Regions from separate parts of the Terribacillus aidingensis genome, predicted to be linked through region 1. Evidence: a T-box and tRNA genes for the amino acid it is inferred to sense, from the RefSeq annotation. Region 1 holds a T-box; the other holds one or more tRNA genes.
What was found. The T-box of region 1 lies ahead of proS (proline--tRNA ligase). A T-box ahead of a tRNA ligase gene usually reads a tRNA of that ligase, here a tRNA-Pro.
Positions count from the first base shown of each region.

Region 2: it encodes a tRNA-Pro, which carries the amino acid that the T-box ahead of proS (proline--tRNA ligase) is inferred to sense. The anticodon was not compared.

Region 1 is NZ_CP159996.1:3,159,619-3,170,152, forward strand. Features, by position in the region: gene ABXS78_RS16320 (DUF443 family protein) at 1-187, shown strand, start outside; gene ABXS78_RS16325 (cytosine deaminase) at 272-1,540, opposite strand; gene codB (cytosine permease) at 1,537-2,811, opposite strand; gene ABXS78_RS16335 (ABC transporter permease) at 3,146-3,814, opposite strand; gene ABXS78_RS16340 (ABC transporter ATP-binding protein) at 3,831-4,757, opposite strand; gene ABXS78_RS16345 (sensor histidine kinase) at 4,815-5,789, opposite strand; gene ABXS78_RS16350 (response regulator transcription factor) at 5,786-6,484, opposite strand; gene ABXS78_RS16355 (methyl-accepting chemotaxis protein) at 6,624-7,172, opposite strand; gene ABXS78_RS16360 (cache domain-containing protein) at 7,153-7,959, opposite strand; T-box leader at 8,230-8,445, shown strand; gene proS (proline--tRNA ligase) at 8,485-9,921, shown strand; gene ABXS78_RS16370 (GNAT family N-acetyltransferase) at 9,997-10,437, opposite strand.
Region 2 is NZ_CP159996.1:2,855-13,388, reverse strand. Features, by position in the region: gene ABXS78_RS00095 (protein arginine kinase) at 1-240, opposite strand, end outside; gene ABXS78_RS00090 (UvrB/UvrC motif-containing protein) at 240-782, opposite strand; gene ABXS78_RS00085 (CtsR family transcriptional regulator) at 804-1,262, opposite strand; gene ABXS78_RS00080 (MgtC/SapB family protein) at 1,391-2,086, opposite strand; rRNA gene rrf (5S ribosomal RNA) at 2,239-2,351, opposite strand; rRNA gene ABXS78_RS00070 (23S ribosomal RNA) at 2,586-5,510, opposite strand; rRNA gene ABXS78_RS00065 (16S ribosomal RNA) at 5,689-7,250, opposite strand; tRNA gene ABXS78_RS00060 (tRNA-Ala) at 7,360-7,435, opposite strand; tRNA gene ABXS78_RS00055 (tRNA-Pro) at 7,452-7,528, opposite strand; tRNA gene ABXS78_RS00050 (tRNA-Arg) at 7,532-7,608, opposite strand; tRNA gene ABXS78_RS00045 (tRNA-Leu) at 7,619-7,703, opposite strand; tRNA gene ABXS78_RS00040 (tRNA-Gly) at 7,731-7,805, opposite strand; tRNA gene ABXS78_RS00035 (tRNA-Leu) at 7,819-7,904, opposite strand; tRNA gene ABXS78_RS00030 (tRNA-Lys) at 7,936-8,011, opposite strand; tRNA gene ABXS78_RS00025 (tRNA-Thr) at 8,017-8,092, opposite strand; tRNA gene ABXS78_RS00020 (tRNA-Val) at 8,096-8,171, opposite strand; rRNA gene rrf (5S ribosomal RNA) at 8,185-8,297, opposite strand; rRNA gene ABXS78_RS00010 (23S ribosomal RNA) at 8,595-10,534, opposite strand, start outside.

The sequences.
Region 1 (10,534 bases):
TACAATTTATGGCTTTATAAGAGATGGAAGTTTATTCATACTGTTTCTTTCTACCTTTTTCTTTATCCTTTTGCTCTTCATGAATATAGTAACTGTCTTACCCGGTAAGAGTACAATGAGATTCTGGCTTAGAAAAAAGAAAAATACTGAATCCACAATTTTAGATAACGGCAGCAGCAGCCTGTAATATTCTTACTCAAAACATGTTTCTGACTATTTCTAGTCAAATAGAAAAGCCTCCCTTCGCAAACAGCAAAGGGAGACCTTTTCCTTATCTATCAAACGTAACTTTCTCAGAAACTTCACCAAGAGTCAATTTCGTTTCCCTCGGCTTCGTCTCCGCAATAACCTCACCATTCCGTACAGAATAAAGCACTGCAGCTTGCTTCCGAATCGCTTCGTATTCATTCTCTGCTTCCAGAACGATCAGATTAGCTGGCTTTCCTTCTTCAATGCCGTACTTGTCTTCGATATGCAGTGTTCTTGCGCTGTTTGCTGTGATCATGTCGATGCTATTAACAATTTGGTCGTAGCCCATCAGCTGTGTGACGTGGATGCCCATGTGCAGGACTTGCAGCATGTTGCCTGTTCCTAGCGGGTACCATGGGTCAAAGATATCGTCATGCCCAAAGCTGACGTTGATACCTGCTTCTTGGAGCTCTTTCACTCTTGTGATTCCTCTTCGTTTCGGATATGTGTCAAAGCGTCCTTGAAGATGGATGTTGACTAATGGATTGGCTACCATGTTGATATTGGATAGTTTCAGCAGCCGGAATAGCTTTGAAGTGTAGGCATCGTTATAGGAGCCCATAGCTGTTGTATGGCTGGCTGTCACTCGTTCGCCCATGCCATAGCGATGCGCTTCTGCGGCTACTACCTCGACAAAACGAGATTGTTCATCGTCGATTTCATCACAATGGATATCAACGAGACGATCGTATTTTTCCGCTAATTTAAATGCTGTCTGCAAGGACTCCACGCCGTACTCTCTCGTAAACTCGTAATGCGGGATGCCGCCGACAACATCTGCTCCCATGCGGAGTGATTCTTCCAGCAGTTCCTCACCATTTGGATACGATAAAATTCCTTCCTGGGGGAAAGCAACAAGCTGTAAATCAACATAAGATGCCATCTCTTCTTTTACTTCAAGCAATGCCTTTAAAGCTGTTAATTCTGGATCTGTCACATCGACATGCGTACGCACATGCTGGATACCTTGTGCAATCTGCCATTTCAACGCTTGCTTCGCCCGTGTTTTTACATCCTCCAGTGTGAGCAGCTCTTTCCGTTCCGCCCAGCGCTGAATCCCTTCAAACAACGTCCCGCTTTCATTCCAGTTTGGCTCTCCTGCTGTCAGCGTCGTATCCAGGTGGATATGCGGTTCAATAAATGGCGGCAGTACTAGGTTCCCCTGCACATCCATGATTTGCTCGTCTCGGCTTGCTTCGATCGATGGAGCGATTCTTTCAATCTTTCCTTCTGTGATTTGTATTTGCCAGAGGCCTTCTTTATTTCTTAGTTTCGCATTAGTAATAATCATGATTCTGTCACCTTTTCCACATTAAGATTTAGTTTCGCTTCAGCTGCTTTTGCTGTAATGACTGAAAGAACCACATATACTGCTGCCGCACCAATCAATCCGTTCAATGGCGGGATACCAGGCAGAAACTTCGCTGCACCAGCTCCGATCGCCCAGGCGATCATTGCATTCCAGTTCACTGCTTTGAATGTCATCGTTTCAAACGCTGGGTACTTCCCGCGGCGTACGATGAAGTAGTCTGCAATCAATATGGCGCCGATTGGCGGTAATACAGCGCCTAGCGTTGTTAGGAAACCGACAAAGTTGTTGTACAGCCACATCGCCAGAATCGTCCCGACAATACCGTTGAAGATAACCACTTTACTCTTTTTGATTTTCGTAATGTTGGAGATTCCTAATCCGGATGCATAAATCGCACTATCATTCGTCGTCCAGATATTCAGCCCTAGAACGATAATTGCTGGGAAGATAAGTCCTTGCAGGAACATTACTTCGGAAATATCCGATTGACCTGTTATAATCGCGCCGATCGCTCCGAAAAAGAACATAAGTGAGTTACCGACAAAGAAAGCGAAGACTGTTGTTATGACAGCATTTTTCGGTTTGTCAGCGAATCTCGTAAAGTCAGGTGTCAATGTTCCGCCGCTGATAAAGGACCCAACACAAATCGTCAGTGCTGCTGCAATGCTTATTTTCTCTGTTGGCTGATACTGCATAAGTTCACCAAATCCGCCAATAGTATCGACTGCCTCAAGGGCTGAAAACCCTCCAAGCGCAATGATCGACGGTACTGCGATAAAGCTTAGGATTGTCAGAGCTTTCATTCCGAAGAAAGCTGTTGCAGTCATTCCCAACCCCAGAATGATGATCAAAATATACGTATCTATTCCAGTTACTCTGTGAACCGGCACTGCGAACATAGCCGCGCCGACTCCGAACCAGCCCACTTGCGTTGCACTTAGCAGAAAAGAAGATAAGTAGGATCCTTTTTCACCAAAAGCATAACGCGTCAATAAATGCGTAGATAGTCCAGTCTTGGCTGAGATATGGGCAAGCGCCCCTGTATAGAGTCCCAGGATCAAGTTACCTGCTAGAACGATCCAAATAAATTCTGTCATGGACAAGCCTAATCCAAGCGTTCCGCCAGATACCATACTCGCTGAGAAAAATGTAAACCCAAGCATTACCATCATCATCTTCCAAAAACCGCTCCGATATGACCCCGGGACTGGCTGCAATGAAAAATCATGATCAATCTTTTTTTGTTCCATTATTATTCCTCCTGTTTTAGTTAGACTAAAACTGGTACCGAGGAAAAAAGAAAGAGGCTTCCTGCCATCACTGACAGGAAGCCTCTTTAAACATGAGGATATAAGGGTATAGCTATCCCATTACTCCGCATAGTTTCCGAATGTCCTTGTCAGCCTCACGGGACTGAATTAAAGGTACCAGTATCAAATTAAAGATATTATTACAATAATTTCGAGATAAGTCAACAACTTCTCGAAACACTCGTTTAGTAAAGCAGATTTTATATTAAGGAGATTTAATACAAAACGGCATCCCTTTAAGGATGCCGTTCCTATCTTACATCTGCTGCCATACCTAGAAGTCTTTCTTCACTGCCTTACCAATAACAAGATAAGCAATGATGAACCCGATGATACCAAGCACTACCGGCACAGCAGTGAAAGAGAACAAATTCGTGCCATCGCTATTAATCGAAGAAGATAAAATAACAATAATCAAAATTGAAGATGTGATCGTAGCAGGTACGGAATATTTCCTCATTCCGAAAAACAATGGAATAAGCGACATTCCCGCCACTGAAATCCCAGTGACCAACAGATGCCCCGTGTTTTCCCATAGTAGATTGATCGGGAATGAAAACCACAAGATGCCGTATATGTTATTCAGCAGACCGAAAATAATCGATAGCAGAAATACCGATACTAGAAACAATACAAATGTTAATAAGCTTATGACAATCACTTTAGCCATGAGCAATTGCTTCCGACTAACAGGTGTCGTGAACAGGACTGTTATCGTTTTACTCTTAAACTCCTCAATAACCATGTTCGATAGCAGAACCGAGGCATAAATGACAAATGCAGCTACCGCCATAACCTCAATAAACATCATAATTTCATCTGCGCTGGCAATAGAATCAGCGGTTATTTCCGTATCAACTCCAAGCAATAGAAGGATACCAAGTATTCCAGCGTTTATTAAAAGGAATGTCACACCTACCGTTAGGAAGTTCATTCTCTTCATTTCTAACCTCATCAGATTAAGCATGTTTTTTGCTCCCTTCCATACGCTGCATGAAATAGCCTTCCAGTGATAGATTTTTATTGTTGATCTTTCCAATTTCGACGCCATTGCGAACCATCGCCAGTATAATATCATTCTGAGAGATAGCAGGATCGTAGACGTTGATCAGATCCTCTTCTTCTTTCACTTGGAAGTTTTTCGCTTGAAGCTCATGCTCCAATACAAAAGCTGCTTTTGGATAGTCGGATACCGAAAGCTCGATATGCTCTGTGTGATTGCCTCGTATTTCTGCCATGGATGTTTCTTCAATCAACATGCCTTCACGGATAATCCCGATTGTATCGGCAATTTGCTCGATTTCTCCAAGAATGTGACTGGAGATCAAAAGTGTGATACCGTACTGCCTGCTGAGCTTGTAAAACAAGTCCCGCAGCTCCTGCATGCCGATCGGATCCAAGCCATTTACCGGCTCGTCTAAAATCAATAGCTCGGGCTTTGTCACGATGGCTCTCGCAATTCCCAATCTCTGTTTCATTCCAAGCGAAAATTCTCTGACCGGAATGTCTTCCACATTCTTCAAATTCACTAATGCCAACGCCTCCGAGATAGCATCTTTCTTGTAGTAGCCCATGTATTCACAATAGATTTCCAGATTCTTTCTGGCAGATAGCTTATCGTAAAAGATTGGATATTCGATGATACAGCCTATCCGTTTGAGTACTTCATGAGAATTGGCTTGCAGCCTCGTTCCGAGCACCTCTATGTCTCCGCCTGTTGGCTTGATGAGGCTGGTCATCATTTTCATAATGGTTGTTTTCCCTGCTCCATTCGGACCGAGAAATCCATAAATTTCGCCGCGCTTCACATTCATACTGACATTGGAAACAACGTCCTTCCCGCGGTACCCCTTTGTCAGCTGATGCGTTCTGATAGCATATGTCATACGCTAACCCCTTTTCGTTGATTTCCTTCACTTTATCAAAGGAAACTGTCATTCCACTTACGGAATCCTTACGACTTTCTTAAGTTTGCTGTAATCGCTTATTTTGGGCTTCGGGAATGTAAGTGTAAAGGTAGTTTTCGTATTTGGTATACTGGTGAAATGGATTTTCCCCTGCATTTGCTCCGTCAAGCGCTTGGCGATCATCAGCCCAAGACCGCTGCCCTGCGCTGTGGAGGTTCTCGCATCATCCCCTGTGTAAAGCCGCTCGAAGATCCGATCTTTATCAGTTTCCTGAATTCCTTTTCCTTTATCCCACACCTCTATATAGACGTTCTCCTCGTCCTGACGCAAGGTCATCCCAACGGTTTTTCCATCCTTCCCGTAGCGAATGCTATTGGACAATAGATTTTCCAAAATACGTGTAAGCGCAGCCGGATCTGCTTCTATATGTATCGACTCCTCTGGCAAATCAATATGTACAGCAAATCCCTTACTTGTTAACGTATCGTAATAGCCAAGTATCGCTTTGCGGCAAATCTCGTTCAGCTGAATCCGTTCCATTTCCAGCTGCCAATCCTCTGATTCGAGCTTCGCCAGGTCAAAGAAGGTATTGATCAATCCCGCAACCTCCATAACCTTTACTTGAACCTTGCCCAGAAGCACTTCTCTCTCTTGCGCACTAAACTGCTTGTCATGCTGAATCGTCTCTATATATCCAGAAATAACGGTGAGCGGTGTTTTCAAATCATGCGAAACATTCGAAAGCATCCGATTGGTGGATATCCGGAGGCGCGCCAGATCTGCCATGGATTCCTGGTGAAAATCCAGCAAATTATTAATCTCGTTCAGCAAATCGCGCAATCGCTGATCTTCCGTCACGAGCAATAACCGCTCAGCAGAATCCGTTGCAGTAATAGCTTTGAGTTTCACGGTCATATACTGCAATTGCCTGCTCATTTTCTTCTTTGTCCGGAAGTGCAGAAACAGCAAAATACCTATGCACACTACCAAAAAGGCAACAACATAAATCATGTGTTTATCTCCATCTTGTAACCAATGCCCCATATCGTTTTTATATACTTAGGAGCAGACGCATCATCCTCAACCTTCTCCCGCAATCTGCGGATATGGACATTAATGACATTATCATCCCCGTAATAGGCTTCCTTCCACACACTTTCAAACAGCTGTCCTTTTGTGAACACTTGATTTGGACTTGTTGCAAGCAAGCGTAAAATCTGGAATTCCTTTGCTGTCAGATTAACAGGCTCCCCTTTTTTGCTGACAGAGAAGTTATTCAAATCAATACGCAAATCATGCACACTCACGACTTGCTCCTTCTCTTCGTATGGCTGACTATACTGCTTCGACCGCCGCAGTGCCGCCTTCACCCTCGCGGTTAACTCAATGAGCGAAAATGGCTTTGCTATGTAATCATCTGCACCAAACCCAAGCCCCAGCGCCTTATCCACATCACTATCCTTCGCAGACATGATGAGTATCGGCAGCATGCTCTCACGCCTGATCAGCTGCACAATATCCAGCCCGTTATAAGCAGGCAGCATCAAATCAAGAATAATCAGATCTACACTTTCCTGAGCAAACAGATCCAATGCTTCCTGACCATCAAATGCCGTGAAAACCGTATATCCTTCCCTCTTCAAATGAGATGCGACCATCTCATTAATTTGTGTATCATCTTCCACTAGCAGTATGGATTCATTCATTTTTTCACTTCTTTCTCCCGAAATATTACATCTATAAAACCAGTATACGGGAAAAATAGAGGTGATTTTGTTTTATTTCTGATCTTTGACATGGTCCACAAATAAAAAAACAGCCTCCTATATACAGGAGGCTGTTCCTTTAAAATTTAAATTTCGCCAATGCTGCTTGTAAATCCATCGCCATCCCCGAAAGAGCTTCCGACGAAGCAGAAATCTCTTCCATAGCGGCAGATTGCTGCTGTGATGCAGCTGCATTCGTTTCATTGGATTCGGCATTTTCACGTGCCGTCATCTTGACTTTGTCCATTACTCCTACAATGCTATTACTTCCGGCTGAGACTCCTTTAATTGTTTGAGAGACTTCCTGGACGTTGTTTGTCACTTGATCAATTGCTTGTTTGATGGACTGGAATGATTCATTAACGTTTTCTGTTTTTCGGATGCCTTCTTCCACATTTTCTGCACCGTACTGCATGGCTGAAACAGCTTTATCTGTTTCAGTTTGGATATCCGAAATGAGAGAAGCAATCAGCTGTGTAGAATTAGCCGATTGCTCAGCTAGTTTTCTTACTTCATCCGCAACAACAGCAAAGCCTTTGCCTTGCTCACCAGCTCTAGCGGCTTCAATTGCCGCATTCAGCGCCAGTAGATTCGTTTGATTTGAAATATCACTGATCAGATGTCTCAGCGATTGTTTTCATAACATCTGACAGGTTCTCTCGCATCTCACTTAGATTCATTGTCAGCTGTCCAATTTCATCGTTTGAAGAATCCTCAACAACGTCAGAAAAATCACCTTTACCTGCATTATGCATGGCCTGAGAGATGCGACCCAGTCTTTTCTTAATACCTCGGGTGAAGAACAATACCACCACGATGGCTAAAATCACAACGATGACCAAGACTGCAATAAATATTTTTGTGAAGTCAGCAATACTTGATGCAACCATGCTATCCGAAGCCCCGACATACCATATGCCAACAACTTCTCCCCGGTCATTTTTTATTGGTGAATAAGCTGTCTGGTAACTGTTCCCGACTACCTCAGCTTCCCCATAATAGTTTTCTTCCTTCTCAATAACAGCTTGTTTAACTGCATCTGAAACCTGTGTTCCGACAGCGCGTTCTCCATCGGTCATTACATTCGTAGCAATACGAGTATCCTGTTGAAAGATCGTTACAGTATCCCCTGTCAATTCCCCTATCTCGTCTACCAAATCATAGTTATCGTTCATTTTGGTTTCACCTTTGTACAAGGCACCATCCCTGATTTCCCAGGAACCAGGATGAACCGCATTGATATACTCTTCGGCCAGCCGCAGATCTGATTTTGCTTTTTCTAATGCAATACCTTTCATTCCGTGTGTCATATTATTCATGACCACATAAGAGATAATTCCAGCGAATAGTAGAACAACTGTTAGCACAAGTAAATTTATTTTTGTGCCAAGCTTAAGACGATTGATGACTCTCATTCGTCACCCTCCTGATGTTTTCTAACCACTACTATCGTGAAATTAGCTGCAAATGTGGTTATGACGCACTTTCCCGTTTACAGTGGCTTATCATATATCGGCTATATTTTTCAGAATTAAAATTGTAAATTGTGGGATTGGTAGAAAATAGATTTATTTTCCATACCCCCCCTTATAAATGCGCTTACGCATCCTATAACCCATCAAATTTTTAGGTGATTATATGTTATTGAATTCTCGCTGACAACTTGCTATATTAAATTAATAAATAAGCAATCAATGATGTGACCAAGTAAATAAGGATTGTGAACCAGAAAATATAGCCTTGGCTGAGAGCTATATCACCCCTTCTTATTGAAACCTGCCACGGAGATGTTAGATAAAAACTAACCGAGTCGTTTCGTTACAAACGTAAAGGACTTAATACCTTATATTAAGTTGAACTAAGGTGGTACCACGTCTGTTAAGCATAGAGACGTCCTTTCTGGACTCTCTATGCTTTTTATATTTAAAGGAGGAAAAACAATGTCCCAAAAGACAAACGATTTTACAAAATGGTATATTGATACGATTCAAAAAGCTGATTTAATTGATTACACGCCAGTACGCGGCAGTATCGCATTCAAGCCGGATGGCTATGAAATCTGGGAGCATATTAAAGAAGAAATGGATAAGCGATTTAAGGAGACTGGTCACCGTAATGCCTATTTCCCTATGCTAATTCCTGAATCTTTCTTCCAAAAGGAAAAGGATCATATTGAAGGCTTCTCTCCGGAGCTTCCTTGGGTGACTGAAGCTGCTGGTGAACAGTTAGAAGAGCGTCTGGCATTGCGTCCGACATCGGAAACGATGATTGGCCATTTGTACTCTAACTGGATTAAGAGCTATCGTGATCTTCCTGTACTAATCAATCAGTGGGCGAATGTATTCCGCTGGGAGAAGAAAACTCTTCCATTCATTCGCACATCTGAATTCCTATGGCAGGAAGGTCATACGGCTCACGTGGATGAAAAAGATGCACGTAAAGAAACGATGCAAATGCTCAGCATCTACAAACAAGTCGTGGAAGAATTGCTCGCAATTCCTGTTTACGATGGACAAAAAACACCATCTGAGCGCTTCGCTGGTGCAGTAGACACCTTCTCCATCGAAGCAATGATGAAAGATGGTAAAGCCGTACAAGCTGGTACCTCTCACTACTTAGGAACAAAATTTGCGGAAGCATTTGATATCAAATATCTGAACAAAGAGAACAAGCACACGCACGTGCATACAACATCATGGGGTACATCCACACGTCTAATTGGTTCCGTCATCATGGTTCATGGCGACGAGCAAGGACTTGTTTTGCCACCGAGAATCGCACCGACGCAAGTTGTGTTGATTCCAGTCGGTCCATGGAAGAAGAACCCTGCAATTATGGAGAAGTTAGACGAAATATTTGCAGCTCTTAAAGCACAGGGCATCCGCGTTCGCCTTGATGATTCAGACCAATCTCCTGGTTTCAAATTCAATGAATGGGAGCTAAAAGGTGTCCCTGTACGAATTGAACTAGGACCACGTGATTTGGAGAATAATCAAGCTCTGATGAAAGCTCGCGATGCAGATGAAAAAGCAGCCGTAGCTTTAGAATCTGTAGTCGGGAACATCCAAAAAGAACTTGAAACGATGCAAACTCGACTATTCGAGAAAGCAAAAGCATTCCGCGCAGAGCACTCCCATACGCATATCGATACTATGGAACAACTGAAGCAGCATCTGGCAGAGTCCGAACAAAACGGCCAAATTCCTGGCTGGGTTCTAGCAGGCTGGTGCGGAGACGATGCTTGCGAGGAAGGCGTAAAAGAAGAAACGAAATTCACTACACGGAATATTCCGTTTGACCCGCCAGCAACTAAAAACACTTGCCTGCATTGCGGCAAGGAAGCAAAACATACAGTTTGGTTTGCTCGGGCATATTGATTTCTAAATTAAAAATGGATTGATCCAAGTGATCAATCCATTTTTTATACTTCACCATTCATAATGGATGCGGGACTAGTATCGTTTCTCCATCAAAAGACTTACCTTCCCTTCACGCACTTTCATTTCATACGGCGTATAGCCCATCTTTCCCCAAAAACAAACAGCTGATTTATTCCTTTTATATACCGCAAGCCGACACTTGTTCGTTTGCCGGCGCAACATACTTTCAAAATAATCATAAGCTTGCTTTGAGATATTCGAGCCCTGGAACTTCTTATGAATGACAAATGACTCTATCCAAGGTGTATTATCTAAAGGATTTTTCATCGTAAAATCGACGATCCCAATATACTTATGGTCATTTTTGATGAGCATACGTCTCATTTTATAGGATTGCGCCTTAGCAAATGTCGTTTCTATATCTGCTAAAGTAATTGATTTTCTATTTCTGGTTACTAGATTGTATTCCGGATTTGAATTCATTATTGCAAGTTCTATAAACATCTTATTCATGTCGTTTTTCTCTAGACTAAGCATAATAGTGATTAGTAGAACCTCTCTTTTGTTTGTTAGCTTATTTTTATATAAGCTACAACATCAACGTGTTTTT
Region 2 (10,534 bases), 420 kb from region 1:
TAAATCAGCTATACGTAAGAATTGCATCTTCCCTCGATCATTAAAATCAGTATCTTGATAACTATCCTGGAAGAAATTCAGTACATCATCCAAATCCTCCGCTTTAGCTATCAGTGGAAAGGTACGATTTTCAAAGTTTCTGGCCAGCCGGATTCGGCTGCTCATGACGATATCACAGTCCGGTCCATTTTCTTTCATCCAAGGGCTGATAGCATCACTCATGAACTTTTCAAGTGACATTAGCTTTCACCCTCTTCCTGTTCATCTGTCTGCTGCTCCAGCGAGCGTATTTTATCGCGGAGCTCTGCTGCTTTCTCAAATTCTTCCTCCTGGATGTATTGCAGCATGGATTCCCGGTATGCTGCGATCTTCCGTTTTTTCTCTATACCGCTTCCCATCCGCTTCGGTATCTTCCCTTCGTGTTTTGTATTACCACTGTGTACACGGCGGAAGATAGGATTCAGATTGTCTTCAAAAGTTTCATAGCAGGAAGCACAGCCGAATTTCCCCAATCTGGTGAACTCATTATATGTCAGTCCGCACTTGGGGCAAGCAAGCGCTGATGGAACTTGTGAGAAGTGTTTATGTCCTTGAACAGTCGATGGGTTCATATGGAATAGACCAGATAATAAGTTATGCAGGGAATACCCTTCTTGGCCGTAGGAGACATATCCATTCTCTTTTGCACATTGCTCGCAAACATGCATTTCTGTCTTCTGTCCGTTGACGACATTTGTTAAATGCAAGGTTGCTGGTCTTATATGACATTCTTGACATTCCATCCTGATGCCCTCCTTATCTGACTAGTACTTGATAGCAGTCAGCATTGAAACTAAAATACGGGACCTGACTTCATCACGAAGCGGAAGAGGAAAGGCTAGTGTTTCCCGGCTGGTTGCTCTCAGCATGATCTTCGCTTCCCTTTCAGTCAGTATCTTCTCCTCAGCAAGCCGTTCAATAATACTATTGGCAGTCTGCTGTGATACACGCGGCTGCACCATTTCGATTACATCATCTATCAAACTTGCTTCTGTATGGTGCTTTACCCGAATGATACGAATATAACCGCCGCCGCCACGCTTACTCTCGACTAGATACCCTTTCTCAACAGTGAATCTCGTCTTTATTACATAGTTTATTTGTGATGGCACGCACTGAAAACGATTAGCTACTTCACTTCTCTTTATTTCCACTTCCTGCGTATCCGTCGATTGAAGTATCTGCTTTAGGTAAGCTTCAATGATGTCCGATATATTGCTCACACAAGTCGCCTCCCTTCCCTTTGACTTTGACTATCTTTGACTTTATTATATACATTTTGCAGGAGGAATGCAAAGCTCTTCATCCCTAGCATAGCCTCTAATAACAGAAAAAAACCCTTAAAAGGGTTTTAACTTTTTACTGTGCTCACTGATCGGATATTTGTCAGGTTAGTTATTTCCTCAAAGAGTTCCATTTCATTAATAGCGTGACGCGTTGCCAGCTCAATATGCAGCATTCTGCTGTCATGATGATGTTTTCTCATCTCCATGTTAGTTAATGCCATATGATGACGTTCGAGGATTTCCATGATAGGACCTACACTTTCATCTCTATCTAGTTCGATATCCAAACAGTAAGCTTTTTGCTTTTTACTTGATAAAAACAGCTTCTCAAAATTATTCAGGAAAATTAGAATCAGCAGGATGATGATAGTAGTGAATACTGCTTCCATATACATTCCTGCTCCTATAACAAGTCCAAGTCCTGCTACTGTCCAGACAGAGGCAGCTGTCGTAAGTCCTCGTACAGTCGTACCATTAACCAGTATTGTTCCTGCTCCGAGGAATCCGATACCGCTGATCACATACGAAGGTATACGGGCGGGGTCGAATTGGACATAATCATGTTCCTTACTGAAGTCCGTAAAGCCATATAAAGACAGAATCATCATCAGGCAGGACCCGACACCTACAAGAATATGTGTGCGCAAACCCGCGTGGTGATTGCCCATTCCCCGTTCCATCCCGATAGCCCCCGAAAGGAATACTGCTATTATAATTTTCATCATTACGGTTAGAAATTGATCATTAAAGTAATGCTCCATCTATGCTTCCCTTCTTTCTCTCTCTTGCAGTATATGAATATCGACATAATAGTATGAAGTATTTATATTCCCCAATTGCCAAGGGTATAAAGCAAGACATACAAAAAAGCTCCTGATAAGTTATTGAATAACCTATCAGGAGCTTTTATCTTGCCTGGCAGCGTCCTACTCTCGCAGGGCGAACCCAACTACCATCGGCGCTGAAGAGCTTAACTGCTGTGTTCGGCATGGGAACAGGTGTGACCTCTTCGCTATTACCACCAGACAATGCAAGAATTCAATTGAATGAACCCTCAAAACTAGATAAGAAACATGTCCTGCCAGACATTTCATGCGGCCAAGCACCGGAGTGCTTGGACTTTGGCGTTGACTTACTCGTCAGATCCAGCTCCAGGAACCAGAAACTCCAGCCTAAGCGTTAGCCCTGCAAGGGTAAAATCACCCTTTCCGGCCTCTCACTTATACTTGCGTTTCTAAGCGGTTCCCTCCGCTTTTCGTTTTAGTTAAGTCCTCGATCGATTAGTATTCGTCAGCTGCACGTGTCACCACGCTTCCACCTCGAACCTATCTACCTCATCGTCTCTGAGGGATCTTACTCATTTAAAATGATGAGAAGTCTCATCTTGAGGGGGGCTTCATGCTTAGATGCTTTCAGCACTTATCCCTTCCGCACGTAGCTACCCAGCTATGCTCCTGGCGGAACAACTGGTGCACCAGCGGTGCGTCCATCCCGGTCCTCTCGTACTAAGGACAGCTCCTCTCAAACTTCTAACGCCCACGACGGATAGGGACCGAACTGTCTCACGACGTTCTGAACCCAGCTCGCGTACCGCTTTAATGGGCGAACAGCCCAACCCTTGGGACCGACTACAGCCCCAGGATGCGATGAGCCGACATCGAGGTGCCAAACCTCCCCGTCGATGTGGACTCTTGGGGGAGATAAGCCTGTTATCCCCGGGGTAGCTTTTATCCGTTGAGCGACGGCCCTTCCATACGGCACCGCCGGATCACTAAGCCCGACTTTCGTCCCTGCTCGACTTGTAGGTCTCGCAGTCAAGCTCCCTTCTGCCTTTGCACGCTACGAATGATTTCCAACCATTCTGAGGGAACCTTTGGGCGCCTCCGTTACTCTTTGGGAGGCGACCGCCCCAGTCAAACTGCCCACCTGACACTGTCTCCGAACCGGATAACGGTTCTGGGTTAGAATGTCAATACAGCCAGGGTGGTATCCCACGGATGCCTCCACCGAAGCTGGCGCTCCGGCTTCTAAGGCTCCCACCTATCCTGTACAAGCTGTACCAACATTCCATATCAGGCTACAGTAAAGCTCCACGGGGTCTTTCCGTCCTGTCGCGGGTAATGCGCATCTTCACGCATAGTATAATTTCACCGGGTCTCTCGTTGAGACAGTGCCCAAGTCGTTGCACCTTTCGTGCGGGTCGGAACTTACCCGACAAGGAATTTCGCTACCTTAGGACCGTTATAGTTACGGCCGCCGTTTACTGGGGCTTCGGTTCACAGCTTCGGGACGAAGTCCCTAACCATTCCCCTTAACCTTCCAGCACCGGGCAGGTGTCAGCCCCTATACTTCGCCTTACGGCTTTGCAGAGACCTGTGTTTTTGCTAAACAGTCGCTTGGGCCTTTTCACTGCGGCTTCTCCTTAAAAGAAGCACCCCTTCTCCCGAAGTTACGGGGTCATTTTGCCGAGTTCCTTAACGAGAGTTCTCCCGATCATCTTCGGTTACTCACCGTGCCTACCTGTGTCGGTTTGCGGTACGGGCACCTATTTCCTCACTAGAGGCTTTTCTTGGCAGTGTGAAATCAGGAACTTCGGTACTAAATTTCCCTCCCCATAACCGCCTGGAATAGTGTTGAGTGGATTTGCCTGCTCAACTTCCTCACGGCTTGGACGCGCATAACCAGCAGCGCGCTTTCCCTATCCTCCTGCGTCCCCCCATCGTTCAAGCGGATTTAGGTGGTACAGGAATATCAACCTGTTGTCCATCGCCTACGCCTTTCGGCCTCGGCTTAGGCCCCGACTAACCCTGAGCGGACGAGCCTTCCTCAGGAAACCTTGGGCTTTCGATGAAAGAGATTCTCACTCTTTTTTCGCTACTCATACCGGCATTCTCACTTCTAAGCGCTCCAGCCGTCCTCACGATCGACCTTCACTGCCCTTAGAACGCTCTCCTACCACTGACATCGTAGATGTCAATCCGCAGCTTCGGTGGTGTGTTTAGCCCCGGTATATTTTCGGCGCAGCGTCACTCGACCAGTGAGCTATTACGCACTCTTTCAATGATGGCTGCTTCTAAGCCAACATCCTGGTTGTCTAAGCAACGCCACATCCTTTTCCACTTAACACACACTTTGGGACCTTAGCTGGCGGTCTGGGCTGTTTCCCTTTCGACCATGAACCTTATCACCCATAGTCTGACTCCCAAAGTAGATTGATTGGCATTCGGAGTTTGACTGAATTCGGTAACCCGATGAGGGCCCCTAGTCCAATCAGTGCTCTACCTCCAACCATCATCCTTTGAGGCTAGCCCTAAAGCTATTTCGGAGAGAACCAGCTATCTCCGTGTTCGATTGGCATTTCACCCCTACCCACACCTCATCCCCGCACTTTTCAACGTGCGTGGGTTCGGGCCTCCAGTCAGTGTTACCTGACCTTCACCCTGGACATGGGTAGATCACACGGTTTCGGGTCTACGACCACCTACTATATCGCCCTATTCAGACTCGCTTTCGCTGCGGCTCCGTCTATACAACTTAACCTTGCAGGGGATCGTAACTCGCCGGTCCATTCTACAAAAGGTACGCCGTCACCCATTAACGGGCTTCGACTACTTGTAGGCACACGGTTTCAGGATCTATTTCACTCCCCTTCCGGGGTGCTTTTCACCTTTCCCTCACGGTACTGGTTCACTATCGGTCACTAGGGAGTATTTAGCCTTGGGAGATGGTCCTCCCGGATTCCGACGGAATTTCACGTGTTCCGCCGTACTCAGGATACACTCCGGAGGAAACCACATTTCAAATACAGGGCTCTTACCTTCTATGGCGGGCCATTCCAAGCCGCTTCGTCTATATGGTTTCTTTGTAACTCCAAAGGAGTGTCCTACAACCCCAGAAGGCAAGCCTTCTGGTTTGGGCTAATTCCGTTTCGCTCGCCGCTACTCAGGAAATCGCATTTGCTTTCTCTTCCTCCGGGTAATGAGATGTTTCAGTTCCCCGGGTCTGCCTCGTATCACCTATGTATTCAGTGATACGTACTATCCAATAACGGATAGCGGGTTCCCCCATTCGGAAATCTTCGGATCAAAGCTTACTTACAGCTCCCCGAAGCATATCGGTGTTAGTCCCGTCCTTCATCGGCTCCTAGTGCCAAGGCATCCACCGTGCGCCCTTCTTCACTTAACTAATAACGCATGATAAATCTATAAATCGCGACAATAAATTGTCGGCTTTAAAGTTTGATGTTCTGGCATGTTGTTTCTTATCTAGTTTTCAAGGTTCACAAGAGAGATTGATCTCTCAAAACTGAACAAACAACCAATTACGATGTCTACTACGAAGTAGTAGTTCCAATTATCCTTAGAAAGGAGGTGATCCAGCCGCACCTTCCGATACGGCTACCTTGTTACGACTTCACCCCAATCATTGATCCCACCTTCGGCGGCTGGCTCCAAAAGGTTACCTCACCGACTTCGGGTGTTACCAACTCTCGTGGTGTGACGGGCGGTGTGTACAAGGCCCGGGAACGTATTCACCGCGGCATGCTGATCCGCGATTACTAGCGATTCCGGCTTCATGCAGGCGAGTTGCAGCCTGCAATCCGAACTGAGAATGGTTTTATGGGATTCGCTTAGCCTCGCGGCTTCGCTGCCCTTTGTACCATCCATTGTAGCACGTGTGTAGCCCAGGTCATAAGGGGCATGATGATTTGACGTCATCCCCACCTTCCTCCGGTTTGTCACCGGCAGTCACTCTAGAGTGCCCAACTGAATGCTGGCAACTAGAATCAAGGGTTGCGCTCGTTGCGGGACTTAACCCAACATCTCACGACACGAGCTGACGACAACCATGCACCACCTGTCACGCTGTCCCCGAAGGGAACGCTCTGTCTCCAGAGTTGTCAGCGGATGTCAAGACCTGGTAAGGTTCTTCGCGTTGCTTCGAATTAAACCACATGCTCCACCGCTTGTGCGGGCCCCCGTCAATTCTTTTGAGTTTCAGCCTTGCGGCCGTACTCCCCAGGCGGAGTGCTTAATGCGTTAACTTCAGCACTAAGGGGCGGAAACCCCCTAACACCTAGCACTCATCGTTTACGGCGTGGACTACCAGGGTATCTAATCCTGTTTGCTCCCCACGCTTTCGCTCCTCAGCGTCAGTTACAGACCAGAGAGTCGCCTTCGCCACTGGTGTTCCTCCACATATCTACGCATTTCACCGCTACACGTGGAATTCCACTCTCCTCTTCTGCACTCAAGTTCCCCAGTTTCCAATGACCCTCCACAGTTGAGCTGTGGGCTTTCACATCAGACTTAAGAAACCGCCTACGAGCCCTTTACGCCCAATAATTCCGGACAACGCTTGCCCCCTACGTATTACCGCGGCTGCTGGCACGTAGTTAGCCGGGGCTTTCTGGTTAGGTACCGTCAAGGTACGAGCAGTTACTCTCGTACTTGTTCTTCCCTAACAACAGAGCTTTACGACCCGAAGGCCTTCATCGCTCACGCGGCGTTGCTCCGTCAGACTTTCGTCCATTGCGGAAGATTCCCTACTGCTGCCTCCCGTAGGAGTCTGGGCCGTGTCTCAGTCCCAGTGTGGCCGATCACCCTCTCAGGTCGGCTATGCATCGTCGCCTTGGTGGGCCATTACCCCGCCAACTAGCTAATGCACCGCGGGCCCATCTGTAAGTGACAGCCGAAACCGTCTTTCCATTTCCAATCAGGAGAAAGGAAATACTATCCGGTATTAGCTCCGGTTTCCCGAAGTTATCCCAGTCTTACAGGCAGGTTGCCCACGTGTTACTCACCCGTCCGCCGCTCATTCCACCAGAATCACCCCGAAGGGGTCAACTGGTTTCCTGCGCTCGACTTGCATGTATTAGGCACGCCGCCAGCGTTCGTCCTGAGCCAAGATCAAACTCTCCATGAAAGTTTTGATGCATTGCTCGTTAGAGCTGACGTTGATCTTTCGATCATGTCGTTTAGTTCGTAATTGGTTGTTTTGTTCAGTTTTCAAAGATCAATTAACAAAAATTAAATGGTGGAGCCTAGCGGGATCGAACCGCTGACCTCCTGCGTGCAAGGCAGGCGCTCTCCCAGCTGAGCTAAGGCCCCAATATTTAAGTTATAGTGGTCGGGAAGACAGGATTTGAACCTGCGGCCCCTTGGTCCCAAACCAAGTGCTCTACCAAGCTGAGCTACTTCCCGTAATGGCGCGCCCGAGAGGAGTCGAACCCCTAACCTTTTGATCCGTAGTCAAACGCTCTATCCAATTGAGCTACGGGCGCATATTTAAAGTGCCGAGGGCCGGACTCGAACCGGCACGGAGGAACCCTCCGCAGGATTTTAAGTCCTGTGCGTCTGCCAATTCCGCCACCCCGGCAAGCTGAATTAGTTGATTAAGTAGTTATGGAGCGGAAGACGGGATTCGAACCCGCGACCCCCACCTTGGCAAGGTGATGTTCTACCACTGAACTACTTCCGCGTTTAATCTAAAATGGTGCGGGTGAAGGGACTTGAACCCCCACGTCATAAAGACACTAGATCCTAAGTCTAGCGCGTCTGCCAATTCCGCCACACCCGCATAGATTAAATACGCACAGTATTAAAATGAATGGTGAGCCATGAAGGACTCGAACCTTCGACCCTCTGATTAAAAGTCAGATGCTCTACCAACTGAGCTAATGGCTCTAACATGGTGCCGGCCAGAGGACTTGAACCCCCAACCTACTGATTACAAGTCAGTTGCTCTACCAATTGAGCTAGACCGGCTAATGGTGGAGGATGACGGGCTCGAACCGCCGACCCTCTGCTTGTAAGGCAGATGCTCTCCCAGCTGAGCTAATCCTCCGGATTATATATCCACCTGGCAGCGTCCTACTCTCGCAGGGCGAACCCAACTACCATCGGCGCTGAAGAGCTTAACTGCTGTGTTCGGCATGGGAACAGGTGTGACCTCTTCGCTATTACCACCAGATCGGATATTTACTGTTTGTCCTTTTATTAAGGACAAGATATATTGTAGCATTTCCTTAAAGGAAAAGCAACACTTTTTTTGAAGTAAACCTTCAAAACTAGATAAGAAACATGTCCTGCCAGACATTTCATGCAGCCAAGCACCGGAGTGCTTGGACTTTGGCGTTGACTTACTCGTCAGATCCAGCTCCAGGAACCAGAAACTCCAGCCTAAGCGATAGCCCTGCAAGGGTAAAACCACCCTTTCCGGCCTCTCACTTATACTTGCGTTTCTAAGCGGTTCCCTCCGCTTTTCGTTTTAGTTAAGTCCTCGATCGATTAGTATTCGTCAGCTGCACGTGTCACCACGCTTCCACCTCGAACCTATCTACCTCATCGTCTCTGAGGGATCTTACTCATTTAAAATGATGAGAAGTCTCATCTTGAGGGGGGCTTCATGCTTAGATGCTTTCAGCACTTATCCCTTCCGCACGTAGCTACCCAGCTATGCTCCTGGCGGAACAACTGGTGCACCAGCGGTGCGTCCATCCCGGTCCTCTCGTACTAAGGACAGCTCCTCTCAAACTTCTAACGCCCACGACGGATAGGGACCGAACTGTCTCACGACGTTCTGAACCCAGCTCGCGTACCGCTTTAATGGGCGAACAGCCCAACCCTTGGGACCGACTACAGCCCCAGGATGCGATGAGCCGACATCGAGGTGCCAAACCTCCCCGTCGATGTGGACTCTTGGGGGAGATAAGCCTGTTATCCCCGGGGTAGCTTTTATCCGTTGAGCGACGGCCCTTCCATACGGCACCGCCGGATCACTAAGCCCGACTTTCGTCCCTGCTCGACTTGTAGGTCTCGCAGTCAAGCTCCCTTCTGCCTTTGCACGCTACGAATGATTTCCAACCATTCTGAGGGAACCTTTGGGCGCCTCCGTTACTCTTTGGGAGGCGACCGCCCCAGTCAAACTGCCCACCTGACACTGTCTCCGAACCGGATAACGGTTCTGGGTTAGAATGTCAATACAGCCAGGGTGGTATCCCACGGATGCCTCCACCGAAGCTGGCGCTCCGGCTTCTAAGGCTCCCACCTATCCTGTACAAGCTGTACCAACATTCCATATCAGGCTACAGTAAAGCTCCACGGGGTCTTTCCGTCCTGTCGCGGGTAATGCGCATCTTCACGCATAGTATAATTTCACCGGGTCTCTCGTTGAGACAGTGCCCAAGTCGTTGCACCTTTCGTGCGGGTCGGAACTTACCCGACAAGGAATTTCGCTACCTTAGGACCGTTATAGTTACGGCCGCCGTTTACTGGGGCTTCGGTTCACAGCTTCGGGACGAAGTCCCTAACCATTCCCCTTAACCTTCCAGCACCGGGCAGGTGTCAGCCCCTATACTTCGCCTTACGGCTTTGCAGAGACCTGTGTTTTTGCTAAACAGTCGCTTGGGCCTTTTCACTGCGGCTTCTCCTTAAAAGAAGCACCCCTTCTCCCGAAGTTACGGGGTCATTTTGCCGAGTTCCTTAACGAGAGTTCTCCCGATCATCTTCGGTTACTCACCGTGCCTACCTGTGTCGGTTTGCGGTACGGGCACCTATTTCCTCACTAGAGGCTTTTCTTGGCAGTGTGAAATCAGGAACTTCGGTACTAAATTTCCCTCCCCATAACCGCCTGGAATAGTGTTGAGTGGATTTGCCTGCTCAACTTCCTCACGGCTTGGACGCGCATAACCAGCAGCGCGCTTTCCCTATCCTCCTGCGTCCCCCCATCGTTCAAGCGGATTTAGGTGGTACAGGAATATCAACCTGTTGTCCATCGCCTACGCCTTTCGGCCTCGGCTTAGGCCCCGACTAACCCTGAGCGGACGAGCCTTCCTCAGGAAACCTTGGGCTTTCGATGAAAGAGATTCTCACTCTTTTTTCGCTACTCATACCGGCATTCTCACTTCTAAGCGCTCCAGCCGTCCTCACGATCGACCTTCACTGCCCTTAGAACGCTCTCCTACCACTGACATCGTAGATGTCAATCCGCAGCTTCGGTGGTGTGTTTAGCCCCGGTATATTTTCGGCGCAGCGTCACTCGACCAGTGAGCTATTACGCACTCTTTCAATGATGGCTGCTTCTAAGCCAACATCCTGGTTGTCTAAGCAACGCCACATCCTTTTCCACTTAACACACACTTTGGGACCTTAGCTGGCGGTCTGGGCTGTTTCCCTTTCGACCATGAACCTTATCACCCATAGTCTGAC